Regions from separate parts of the Vibrio sp. genome, predicted to be linked through region 3. Evidence: predicted binding sites of a transcription regulator. Region 3 holds the regulator's gene; each other region holds the start of a gene.
What was found. Region 3 encodes PurR, which represses purine synthesis genes. Its sites were predicted from a motif close to TNANGNAAACGTTTNCNTNA; they were not measured.
Positions count from the first base shown of each region.

Region 1: purT (formate-dependent phosphoribosylglycinamide formyltransferase) is a predicted target of PurR. The motif match lies at 1,767-1,786, and genes of this name have one in related genera.
Region 2: AC4MRV_RS04155 (inosine/guanosine kinase) is a predicted target of PurR. The motif match lies at 1,285-1,304, and genes of this name have one in related genera.
Region 4: glyA (serine hydroxymethyltransferase) is a predicted target of PurR. The motif match lies at 1,791-1,810, and genes of this name have one in related genera.

Region 1 is NZ_CFHWOM010000036.1:22,457-25,657, reverse strand. It holds gene cdd (cytidine deaminase) at 1-222, shown strand, start outside; gene AC4MRV_RS15800 (cyclic di-GMP phosphodiesterase) at 271-1,476, opposite strand; gene purT (formate-dependent phosphoribosylglycinamide formyltransferase) at 1,848-3,023, shown strand; gene AC4MRV_RS15790 (thiopurine S-methyltransferase) at 3,068-3,201, opposite strand, start outside.
Region 2 is NZ_CFHWOM010000003.1:137,149-140,349, forward strand. It holds gene mnmA (tRNA 2-thiouridine(34) synthase MnmA) at 1-777, opposite strand, end outside; gene AC4MRV_RS04150 (hypothetical protein) at 971-1,240, shown strand; gene AC4MRV_RS04155 (inosine/guanosine kinase) at 1,393-2,697, shown strand; gene AC4MRV_RS04160 (H-NS family histone-like protein) at 2,784-3,201, opposite strand, start outside.
Region 3 is NZ_CFHWOM010000062.1:9,285-12,485, forward strand. It holds gene AC4MRV_RS19140 (TfoX/Sxy family DNA transformation protein) at 60-653, opposite strand; cyclic di-GMP riboswitch class I at 855-940, opposite strand; gene purR (HTH-type transcriptional repressor PurR) at 1,083-2,090, opposite strand; gene torD (molecular chaperone TorD) at 2,305-2,952, opposite strand; gene torR (two-component system response regulator TorR) at 3,189-3,201, shown strand, end outside.
Region 4 is NZ_CFHWOM010000010.1:3,832-7,032, forward strand. It holds gene vexH (vibriobactin export RND transporter permease subunit VexH) at 1-869, shown strand, start outside; gene AC4MRV_RS08770 (YitT family protein) at 924-1,523, opposite strand; gene glyA (serine hydroxymethyltransferase) at 1,888-3,138, shown strand.

The sequences.
Region 1 (3,201 bases), on a different contig from region 3:
GTTTATCTTGGTGCTTACGCAGAAAACGCAGCCTTCAACCCAAGCCTGCCTCCCCTACAAGTTGCCATGATTCAACTTCTACTGGATGGTAAATCGCTACAAGATATCGAATCTGCAGCACTAGCGGAAATGGCAGAGGGTACAATCAGTCACCTTGCTGACACTCAAGCAACATTAGAGGCGATTAACCCGGATATTCCGGTGACTTACCTAGCGGTATAGCACGAAAAAGGCGCTCAATGAGCGCCTTTTTTAATCGACGGTTACCACTCAAACATCAAAGAACGGAGTTGGATCAACTTCTAGGCTGCTTGGAGCAATGGCTCGTTCGATGGTAACTTTACTATGCTTAACATCAACATAAGTGACATCAACGAACCGCTTGTATTTGCGTGAGTAGAAACACTTCACCTCTGGCTTCAACGGCTCTGCTGTGTTTGATGTCCATACAATACCAACACGACCATCACTAAGTTCTACCAATGCGCCAACGGGATAAACACCAATACAATTGATAAACTTATAAACCAACTCTCTATCCAAGTGAAATGGCGTCAAACTCAAAAGAATCTTAAACGCTTCAGCAGAGCTCATCCCCCTTTTGTAACAACGATCCGCCGTTAAGGCATCGTATATATCAACGATACAGCTCATCCTGCCATGCGTGGGGAGTTGCTCTGCATTCAGACCTCTAGGGTACCCAGTGCCATCGAGTTTTTCATGGTGCATAAGACACACATCTCGCGCAATGTCGCTTAAACCGGTCACAGTGTTAATGATCTCACCAGCATACACTTGGTGAAGCTTCATGTGTTCAAATTCATCAGGGGTCAAACGCGCTGGCTTGTGAAGTACTTTATCATCCACTTTTATCTTACCGACATCATGAATGATACCGCCGATAGCCATCTGTTTTAGCGTTTCTTTTGGCAAGTCTAGGTGCTTGCCAAAAGAAACCAATAATGTCGCGACGTTTACCGAGTGTTCCAACAAATACTCATCTTTGCTACGGAGAGCGGAAACACAATGCAAGGCGTCCGAATCAATCAAAACAGATTCAATCAGATCGTCGGCCCAACCATCGAGCTCATCAACATGAATCGATTTGCCTTCAAAAGTTTGGTTGAGGATTTTTTGAGCAAGCCCCTTCGCTTCTTTGATAATTTTGGAAGCTCTCTTTTGCTGGGAAAAGCGACTCATTTTCTTACGTTTGATAGGAGTCGACTCGGTTGTTTGAGGCTCGTCTACAACTTTGTCGTTGACTGGTTTAAACACACTGCCTTTGGTTGACAGACTTTGATCCACCCACGCGAACTTAACGCCACTTTTGACTAACTGGCTGATCGCTTGCTGCGTTGAGACTCGGCCTGCGTTAGCAAGATTTACGCGTTTACTGTCTTCAATGGCGGTAACAAACATGCCAATCGTCAGCGTATCAATCGGAATCTTAATGGATTGTTTTGGATCGTACTGCATCTGTTCTTCTTATTTTTGACATCAACTTCAACCTCACATGTTTACTCATCAACTTGTAAAGTAACGAGGACAAGGTGGCCAATGTGAAGTTTGATGCCGCTGTGACTTATGAAATACACGATTTCTATATTGATATGATTATAATCGCTATCGCTACTATTTCCTTGTCAGGATTCGAGATAACATTAAAATTATCAATATTTTCTTAGAATAATTAGTTGTAAATCATAATATTACATCAATTTTTCAAACTGGTTTACAGTACATATCCCCACTATTAGCTCTCAACATGACGCAAACGTTTGCTTTTCGTAAATTAATCCGTATGATTCCCTTCAAATTCATTGTCCTCTATTTAAAAAGGGTTATCTATGTTTGGTTCTGCTACACGTCAAAACGCAACGCGCGTCCTGTTACTTGGATCTGGAGAGCTAGGTAAGGAAGTCGCTATAGAGTGCCAGCGCCTCGGACTGGAGGTGATTGCATGTGACCGCTACGAAAACGCCCCAGCCATGCAAGTTGCTCATCGTAGCTACACGCTAGATATGCTTGACGGTGATGCGTTAGAAGCCATCATTAACAAAGAACAACCTGACTTCGTTGTACCCGAAATTGAAGCCATTGCCACAGACAAACTTGTCGAGCTAGAGGCAAAAGGCCTAAATGTGGTACCTACTGCTAATGCAACTAAACTGACAATGAACCGCGAAGGTATTCGTCGCCTAGCTGCAGAAGAGCTAGAGCTTACAACCTCCCCTTATCGCTTTGCCGACAACTATGCAGATTTCACCGCAGCTATCGAAGCGGTTGGCATCCCTTGTGTTTGTAAACCAGTAATGAGCTCATCAGGTAAAGGACAAAGTGTTATTAAGTCAGTAGATGATGTTCAACAAGCTTGGGATTACGCTCAAGAAGGTGGTCGCACGGGGGCTGGACGCGTAATCGTCGAAGGCTTTATTGATTTTGATTATGAAATTACGCTGCTGACTGTACGCGCAGTTGACGGTGTACACTTCTGTGCTCCGATTGGCCATCGCCAAGAAGATGGAGATTATCGCGAGTCTTGGCAACCACAAGTCATGTCAGACGCCGCATTGGCCGCAGCTCAAGACGCAGCAGGAAAAGTGGTCAATGCACTGGGCGGATACGGCATTTTTGGTGTGGAACTTTTCATTAAAGGGGACACAGTGATATTCAATGAAGTATCTCCTCGTCCGCATGATACTGGGCTAGTGACATTAATGTCGCAAGACAGCTCTGAATTCGCGCTCCACGTACGTGCGTTTACAGGAATGCCAATTGCTGGCATTACACAATTTGGCCCAGCCGCTTCTGCAGTTATCCTTGGTCAAGGCACGTCACAAGACATTCGTTTCGACGGTCTAGAGCAAGCGCTTGCAACACCTCAAACCCAAATTCGACTGTTTGGTAAACCAGACATCGATGGACGCCGCCGCTTAGGTGTCGTAATTACTCGTCGTGAATCCATTGAGCAAGCAATCGAAGACGCCGTTACCAGTGCGGCACAAGTAAAAGTGATTTACTAATCGCTATCGAAAAGAGCGTTTGGTTTCCCAAACGCTCTTTTCATTTAAGACTCTATCAAATAAACCACTTCGGTCATTCGAGCCCCTTCAATTTTTGAAAGTTTCGGCGGCATGTCCGCCTCATCATTACGATGTAACTCTGTAATTTTGTAGCCTTTATACAAGCTTCTTACTTCTT
Region 2 (3,201 bases), on a different contig from region 3:
TTGACCACCGATATGAAGGCCTTTGCGTTGACCTAGAGTGTGGTACATCAAGCCTTGGTGCTTGCCAATAACTTTACCTTCAGGTGTTTCGATGTTACCTGGTTGCGCTGGTAGGTATTTGCCTAGGAATTCAGTGAACTTGCGCTCTCCGATAAAGCAAATACCGGTGGAGTCTTTCTTCTTCGCTGTGATCAGGTCTTGTTCTTCTGCGATACGTCGTACTTCAGGTTTCTCAAGCTCACCCACAGGGAATAGGCTACGGGAAACTTGGTCGCTACTTAGTGTGTATAGGAAGTAACTTTGATCTTTATTGTTATCTAAACCGCGTAGCATTTGCGGTTTTTCGCCTGCTGCTTGTTCTTCCGCAGTTGGGAATGTGCGGCGGACGTAATGACCCATTGCGATAAAATCAGCATCAAGAACTTCATCTGCAAATTCCAAAAATGCTTTGAATTTGATTTCTTTATTACAAAGAATATCTGGGTTTGGAGTACGGCCAGCTTTGTATTCCGCTAGGAAATATTCAAATACGTTGTCCCAGTACTCTGCAGCGAAGTTGATGGTGTGTAGGTGAATGCCTAACTTGTCACACACTGCTTGAGCGTCGGCTAAGTCTTCCGCTGCTGTGCAATATTCCTCATTGTCATCTTCCTCCCAGTTCTTCATGAACAGGCCTTCTACTTGGTAACCTTGCTGTTGAAGCAGATACGCAGAAACAGATGAATCAACGCCGCCGGACATACCGACGATGACTTTCTTTTGGCTGTTGTCAGACATTACTAAACACCACTTAATTTAACTGGACGCAGATTCTATCAGAAAGCCTTTCAGGGTGACAGATCCGAGATCGGCCTCACACTTCAAAACAGAACGTTTTTTGCTCTATCACTCACTATATCTGCGCTTTTTTTACTATCGAGTGTCTATATGTGGCATAGTTGCCGAAATTCAAGCCCTGTGGAAGTAACAAATGAGTGAAGAAAACCAAATCTTTGAAGAGTCACATTTGATCGAAGTGATCGAGAACCAATTGGAGGACGGCAATCCAATCAAAGTGAAAGAAACTCTTATGAGATTAATGATGACTGGTACGCCTCGTGAGGATGCTGTGGCGATGATGGCTTGCGCTATGTCGATCGAGATTTTTGATGTGATGAAAAATGAAGGCGAGTTTAATCTTAAACGTTACACAGAAAATTTAGAGCGCCTGCCGGATTTAAGTTTCATGGAAGGGGAATAAGTCCTCTTATTTATTACGTATCCAACAGCGTGAAAATTAATTTTCATTGCAAACGTTTGCTATAATTGCGATTGTTGCCGCGTCTAAATGTGCGCGGTAGAATCCGGCATCCTTTCATCCCTTACTCGAACCTATACCGTAGAAATATAGCTATGAAATTTCCTGGTCAACGTAAATCGAAACACTATTTCCCAGTCCATGCTCGTGATCCTTTAGTGAGTCAAGCGCAAGAAAGCAAAAAAATGTCTCGCACACATATTATTGGTATTGACCAGACTTTGGTTGATATTGAAGCGAAGGTGGGCTCGGAATTAATCGAAAAGTACAAATTGAGTAAGGGACACTCATTAGTTATCGATGACGCAACCGCAGAAGCTTTATATATTGAGCTTAAGCAGAATGAGTTAATCACCAACGAATACGCGGGTGGCACGATCGGTAATACGTTGCATAACTACTCTGTGTTGGCGGATGATCGCTCGACATTATTGGGTGTAATGAGCCAAGATATTAAGATCGGTAGTTATGGTTATCGTTATCTATGTAATACATCTAGCCGCATGGATCTCAATTACCTTCAGGGTGTTGAAGGTGCGATTGGACGTTGTTTTGCATTAATTACAGAAGATGGTGAACGAACTTTTGCAATTAGCGAAGGCCAGATGAACCAACTTCGTCCAGATAGCATCCCAGAGAAGATTTTTAAAAACGCTTCAGCGTTAGTACTAACGGCTTATTTAGTTCGTTGTAAAGAGGGTGATCCAATGCCTGAAGCTACAATGAGAGCGATAGAGTATGCCAAAAAGTATAACGTTCCTGTTGTATTAACTCTGGGTACAAAGTTTGTTATTCAGGATGACCCGAAATTCTGGCAAGAGTTTTTACGTGACCACGTCTCAGTAGTCGCAATGAATGAAGATGAAGCAGAAGCGTTAACTGGTGAATCCGATCCACTAGCGGCTTCAGATAAAGCTTTGGAATGGGTTGATTTAGTATTGTGTACAGCGGGTCCTGTTGGCTTGTTTATGGCGGGTTACACGGAAGAGGCAGCGAAGCGTGAAACGTCTTTGCCATTACTTCCAGGCAGTATCGCGGAATTTAACCGTTACGAGTTTAGTCGCCCTGCAGTAAAAGATAACTGTGAGAATCCTATTAAAGTTTACTCACATATTTCACCTTATATGGGTGGACCTGAAAAAATTAAGAACACGAACGGTGCAGGTGACGCGGCTTTATCTGCGTTATTACATGATATGGCTGCAAATAAATATCATAAAGAGAACGTTCCCAATTCTAGCAAACACGCTCACGCGTATTTGACGTACTCATCTTTTTCTCAGGTATGTAAATACTCCAACCGAGCTAGTTATGAAGTTTTAGTTCAACACTCTCCTAGATTGTCGAGAGGGTTACCAGAGCGAGAAGATAGCTTAGAAGAAGCATACTGGGAAAGATAACAATAAAAAACCTCACTAATGTGAGGTTTTTTATTTAGTACATAAATAAAAAGCGCCGTTTAGGCGCTTTTTACAAAGAAGGTTCATTATTTCTCAATAAGGAAGTCTTCTAGAACTTTACCAGCATCTAATTGCTCTTGGATTGCTGAAGGAGTACGACCTTGACCAGTCCAAGTCTTCGTTTCGCCATTTGCGTCAACATATTCGTATTTAGCTGGACGAGGAGCACGTTTAGATTTTGCTTTAGCCTTGCCTTTTGTCTCACCTGCTAGAGCAGAGATAAGAGCTTCAACATCAATACCATCTTTAGCGATTTGTTCAGCGATAGCTGATAGTTTTGCTTCTTGCTCTGCTGCAGCTGCACGTTCTGCTTCTTCTGATTCTTTACGCTCTTCGACAACGATAGTTAATTTGTCCAACGCTTCTTCTAGTTGCTCAAGTGTTAATTCACGAGAGAAAGCGCGCAAGCTACGAATGTTTAATAGTGTTTTTGTTAGTTCCGAC
Region 3 (3,201 bases):
TGAAGCAGAAAATTTCCATCAAAAGTAAAAAAGCCAGCATTATGCTGGCTTTTTATCAATCAGTTGGAGAGTTTGCTAAGTAACTCTTGTCGACGAGTTTGAGGTATTACTGACCAGTGCGTACCTTTTATTGCACCTTCTAGCGCCCAAAGTAACTCAACACTGACTTCTGCTGAATGAGAAGACTGAATAGCCTTATAAGCATTGACTGCGCCCGCTTCTTCCAAGGATTCAACGTCGTCAATCCCTGCCTTTTTCAGCATTCTTTCCGTTGCTAATCGCAAGTTAGGTAAATCTTTCAAGCGGTTAGGCTTAGCTTTTGATTGTATCTTTTTCTCTTCTTTTGCCGCTTTTAAAGCTTGTTTAGCAAGCGCTAATGTTCGTTCGGTGTCAGAAGAAAGATCATCAGTTAATGCAAAATATTTGGTTACGACGGGGAAACCGCGTTTTTTATAAACGTATGGTTCCAGCGCAAGGGTTTTAAACTGCTGTGTAAGCTGTTCATCAGCGCGCACGTGCAGTCTGTCATTTACCACCAAGGCAAACATCGTTTCATCTGCGAAAATGCCGAAGCCGCCAAACATTGAACGAGACTTAATTTGACCAAGTTGCTCAAACAGTCTCATTGAGTCTTTTAGTATTGGTTTATCCATGCTGTAATTTCTCGGTGTATATGTATACGCCACCAATTCAGGTCCGAGAGAGTAGCAAAATAATGCAGAAATTTTGTCAGTAAGGTGTCATACAAGAAAACACTTCGTAAAATATCGACGAATTCCATGTCTAGTGCTGTTACGTGTTAAGACGCGTCTAGATTACGAGAAATCTTATTGTACTAGTTTTGCATATTTGCCATCGGCAACCCCGCTGCCTTGTACTAATGACTTAAGGCCGGTGGCTTTGCGTCCCATCCTTTCGGAATGGTTTGCCCTGTTCGTGGCATTAATCGAACTATTTAAGAATAAATAATATTTGAGGTAAGTATCACACTTGGAGTGACTAAATGTGATCTTGGTTCAGTAAATTGATGGGGGTTATGCGTTTGGCTAATCAATAATCATATTGCCAAACGCATATCGTTATTACTTGTTAAGGTTGCGAACCGTACAACGCTCAACAATTTCTGGGTGCATTTCAAAAACGCGTTTTTCGTGTTCTTTGTCCTTTATGCGCTCTAGCAGAATTTCAAACGCATTTTTACCAACACGACGTTTTGGCTGGTGAACTGTTGTTAGTGGTGGAGAGAAGTATTCCGCTAACTCAATATTGTCATAGCCAATGATCGACATGTCTTCAGGAATTTGGATACCTTTCTGCTGTAGGCGGCTCATCAAACCAAGAGCCATAGTGTCATTGAAACAGAATACTGCAGTAGGGCGCTTGTCCATTGCGACGATCTTGTCAGCAGCTAGTACGGCTGTATCACATTCAAAGTTACCTTCGAGGATCCAGTCTTCGTTGACATTGAGTTCGGCCTCTTGCATTGCGCGTCGGTATCCCGCGATACGTTCTTGGCACGCTGCTTTTTCGAAGTGACCACTTAAACAAGCGATGTCACTATGCCCGCGTTCAATAAGGTATTTCGTTGCTAGGTAGCCACCTTCTTCGGAGTTATCGATGATCTTGTCTGCTTGGGAGCTCTCTGGGCCCCAATCCATAACCACTTTTGGAATATCTTTGTGGCGATCAAGCATTTCACTTAACTCTTCAGTTAAGTCAGAACACATAACCAAGATACCATCTACACGCTTTTCAGCTAACATGCGGATGTAATCACGTTGCTTCTCGTAAATACCACCGGTATTACATAGGATCAAAGTATAACCTTGACGGTAACAGTAGCTCTCTACACCATCGATAACTTCAGAAAAGAAAAGGTTGGTTGATTGAGTAACTAACATACCGATGGTACGAGTGCTGTTACATTTCAAGCTACGAGCAACAGCACTTGGTGCGTAATTCAGTTCCTGTACTGCTTCCATGACCTTTTCTTGGGTCGCTTCTGCAACAAAACGTGTTTTATTAATTACGTGAGATACCGTTGTCGTTGACACGCCGGCTAAGCGCGCTACGTCTTTTATAGTGGCCATAAGGTTCTGTCCTGTCGATGACTGCCACGGAACAATATTCCTAAGTTTAGGATAATCTGGCAGAAAGTATCAGAAACACAAAAACCGCTGTTAATTAGCGGTTTGTATTTATTAAATTCATTTTTATCGTTTGCGGTCACGATTCTAGACCGCAAACTGGAGAAGCGCAAATAAAAAGGCTTTTGTTACCGCTTAGGGTCACAAAAAGTAAGGTTTATTCACCTTTTAAGTAGCTCGAGTCGAGCTCTAAGAATGCGACCATCAAGTTCGCGATAGCAGAATAGAAACCAAATTCGTCAATGTTTTTACATTTCGCAGCAAATTGTGGTGTCCAACTTAGTAGGTGATCGCAGATAAATGCATCTTGTGCGGCCAACGCTTCTTCCATTGCACTTTCTTGCTCCAACTCGTTAGAGCGGATGATTAGGTTACCTAAAAAATCAAGCTCGATGGCAATATGGTCTGCGGGCTCATTAAGGTTCTCATCTACCTGCACTCCATATTGTTGGAGCAGCGCTTCAATTTCTCTCGCCGGTTCATCATTCAAGAGACCTGACTTACCGATGTACATTGAAGCGTAAGGCAAAGCTGAGTCTCTATCCGATTTAAGGAACAAATCACAAAAATCTGCTGATAGCTCTAGCTGAGCATCCTCTCGGTCCATTAGGCGGTTCAAAGCGTCAATGACGTCAGAAACGGCAGGTTTTAGTGCTTCGTTCTCACCCAAACCAGTCAGAAATGAGCGAATTTCTGCAGAGTGATACTGATCTAAAGCTTCCTGAGTCAGTTCTTTTGCCATCAGGCTAGAGAGCCACCAGTAGATCTCGGCGCGTTTTTCATTAAATGCTTTAATTTCTTGCATTAGGTTTAACTCCTAAAATAACTGCGGATAGTTTACCCAATAAAAATGAACAGCGGTAACACTGGTTGTGACGAAATAAATGTAAATGTGGAAAAAAGTTAACCGATAGCCTAGGTTTGTCTTGAATCAATAAAAAATCATCTTTCTTGGTTTTAAAGTAACAAATACTAGAAATGTTACTGATTATGAATAGAATACTGGTTAAAACGATGACCAATGTAAAATAAGTGGTGTAAATGAGCTATCACG
Region 4 (3,201 bases), on a different contig from region 3:
TGCGAGGTGATGAAGATAGCTTTAATAACGCCGCTGATCTGAGCCAAATCTACATGCGCACTGCTTCTGGCGAGTTAGTCACTCTTGATGCCGTGACTAAGATTGAAGAGGTGGCTTCATCCATTCGTCTTTCGCACTACAACAAGCAAAAGGCGATTACGATTACGGCCAACTTATCCGATGGCTACACGCTTGGCGAAGCTCTCGACTTTTTAGATCAGCAAGCGATTGAGTTACTTCCGGGGGATATTTCCGTCAGCTACTCCGGAGAATCGAAAGATTACAAAGAGAATCAATCGAGCATTTTAGTGGTCTTTGCTTTGGCTCTGTTGGTTGCGTACTTGGTTCTTGCTGCTCAATTTGAAAGCTTTATTAACCCGCTGGTGGTGATGTTCACGGTTCCTATGGGCGTGTTTGGTGGATTCCTTGGATTATTCTTGATGGGGCAGGGGCTCAACATCTATAGCCAAATCGGTATGATCATGCTGATAGGTATGGTGACCAAAAATGGTATTTTAATCGTTGAGTTTGCTAACCAACTTCGTGATAGAGGTATCGAGTTTGAAAAAGCAATTGTAGATGCATCGGCTCGCCGTTTGCGTCCAATCATGATGACTGCGTTTACGACACTGGCGGGGGCGATTCCTTTGATTGTGTCTACTGGAGCAGGCTATGAAAGCCGAGTGGCTGTCGGTACTGTGATTTTCTTCGGTATGGCTTTTGCCACGCTAGTTACTCTGTTCGTTATTCCTGCTATGTACCGCTTGATTTCGGCAAGTACACAATCACCAGGTCATGTAGAAGCAGAGCTAAACAAAGAGCTCAGCCATGACGTGAAAGCGCGAACCTCTCATGGAGAATTGAGTTAAAAAGAAAAGGGTTGATGCTGATGCATCAACCCTTAATTTTATGAGCGGTAGTTACTAGCCGTAATTCACGGAGTAGCGAGTTGGTTTATGGTTCATTGCCAGTACAAGGTTTAGAGCAATAGCGCCAAGAATCGATAGACCAATGACTTCTGGTGAAACGAAGAAGCAAGAGGCAACTAAGATACAAAAGTCGATGGCTAGCTGAGATTTACCCACCGAAATGCCAAACTTGTCTTGAATAAATAGACACAAAACGTTGAATCCACCTAAGCTCGAACGATGGCGGAATAAAATCAACATGCCTAATCCCATCAGTAGTCCACCTGCAACTGCGCAGTACACTTCATTAATGGTATCTAAGCTAATCACTAGGTAGAGGTGGTCGGCAAAAATAGAGACTAAAGCACCGGAAACGGCACTATTAAACGCAAATCGTGCCCCAAAGCGCTTCCAGGCCAATAAATAGAATGGACAGTTAGCAATAAAATAAAGCGTACCGAATGAAATCGATACAAATTGGCTAACTAATAATGCTAAGCCCGTAGTTCCGCCAGTCAGTAAAGAAGCGGATTGTAAGAAGAAGACACCTTGAGCGACTAAAAATGTGCCAGTAAGAATTGCGACCCAGTCTTCTTTTCTTGAGTGTTTTTCCATCAATTTGAAATTTAACCAGTAAATAATGGCGTGCATACTATTTAAAAAATAAGGATTTCGGTAGCTTGAGAGGCAAATTTAAGGTAAACCTATGTAATTATCGTTTTACGGGGTGTAAAGGATAGATTTGACACTTGTCTCAGTGAGAGGCGTAAAAAGTGTCAACATGACGATCCTTGTAATTCATTATGAAAAAACTGCATGAGAAAAAATTCAATTTTCTCTTTATGACCCAGATCAAATTATGTAGAATGCGCGTCATTAGCTTAATGCAAACGTTTGCGTCGGTTAAAAACGTCGGTATTGAGGTCAGAAATCAGTTTTTTTGCAATTTTTAAGTCTTAATCTGAGTCAGGAGATACAGATGCTAAAGCGTGATATGAACATCGCAGATTACGATGCGGAACTGTTCGCAGCAATCCAAGAAGAAACTCTTCGCCAGGAAGAACACATTGAACTTATCGCTTCTGAGAACTACACAAGCCCACGTGTAATGGAAGCTCAAGGTTCTCAGCTAACTAACAAGTACGCTGAAGGTTACCCAGGCAAGCGCTACTACGGTGGTTGTGAGTACGTTGATAAAGCAGAAGCTCTTGCTATCGATCGTGCATGTGAGCTTTTCGGTTGTGAATACGCAAACGTACAGCCACACTCTGGTTCTCAAGCAAACAGCGCTGTTTACATGGCTCTTCTGAATCCAGGCGACACAGTTCTAGGCATGAGCCTAGCGCACGGTGGTCACCTGACTCACGGTTCACCAGTAAACTTCTCTGGTAAGCACTACAACGTAATTCCTTACGGTATCGATGAAGCTGGCCAAATCAACTACGATGAAATGGAGCAACTTGCCCTAGAGCACAAACCAAAGATGATCATCGGTGGTTTCTCAGCTTACTCTCAAATCGTAGATTGGGCTCGCATGCGTGAAATCGCAGACAAAGCAGGTGCTTGGCTATTCGTAGATATGGCGCACGTAGCGGGTCTTATCGCTGCAGGTGTTTACCCAACACCAGTACCACACGCGCACGTTGTGACAACAACAACGCACAAAACACTAGCAGGCCCACGTGGTGGTTTAATCCTGTCTAACGCTGGCGAAGAGATGTACAAGAAGCTGAACTCAGCAGTATTCCCTGGCGGTCAAGGTGGTCCACTAATGCACGTTATCGCTGGTAAAGCAGTGGCGTTCAAAGAAGCAATGGAACCTGAGTTCAAAGAGTACCAAGCTCGCGTAGTTAAGAATGCAAAAGCGATGGTTGCTCAGTTCCAAGAGCGTGGTTACAAAATCGTATCTAACGGTACTGAAAACCACTTGTTCCTAGTCGACCTAATCGACAAAGATATTACAGGTAAAGATGCAGATGCGGCACTAGGCGCAGCAAACATCACTGTAAACAAGAACTCAGTTCCAAACGATCCACGTAGCCCATTCGTTACTTCAGGTATCCGTGTAGGTTCTCCAGCAATCACTCGCCGCGGTTTCACTGAAGAAGATGCGAAAGAGTTAGCGAACTGGATGTGTGACGTTCTAGATAACATCGGCAACGAGGAAGTTATCGAAGCAACGAAAGCGAAAGTACTCGAGATCTGTAAGCGTCTACCAGTTTATGCTTAATTTTTCTTCGTAGAGTGAACGAACTTCTGTGTCGCACATACTCATTTGCTAGCGCAAACTCCG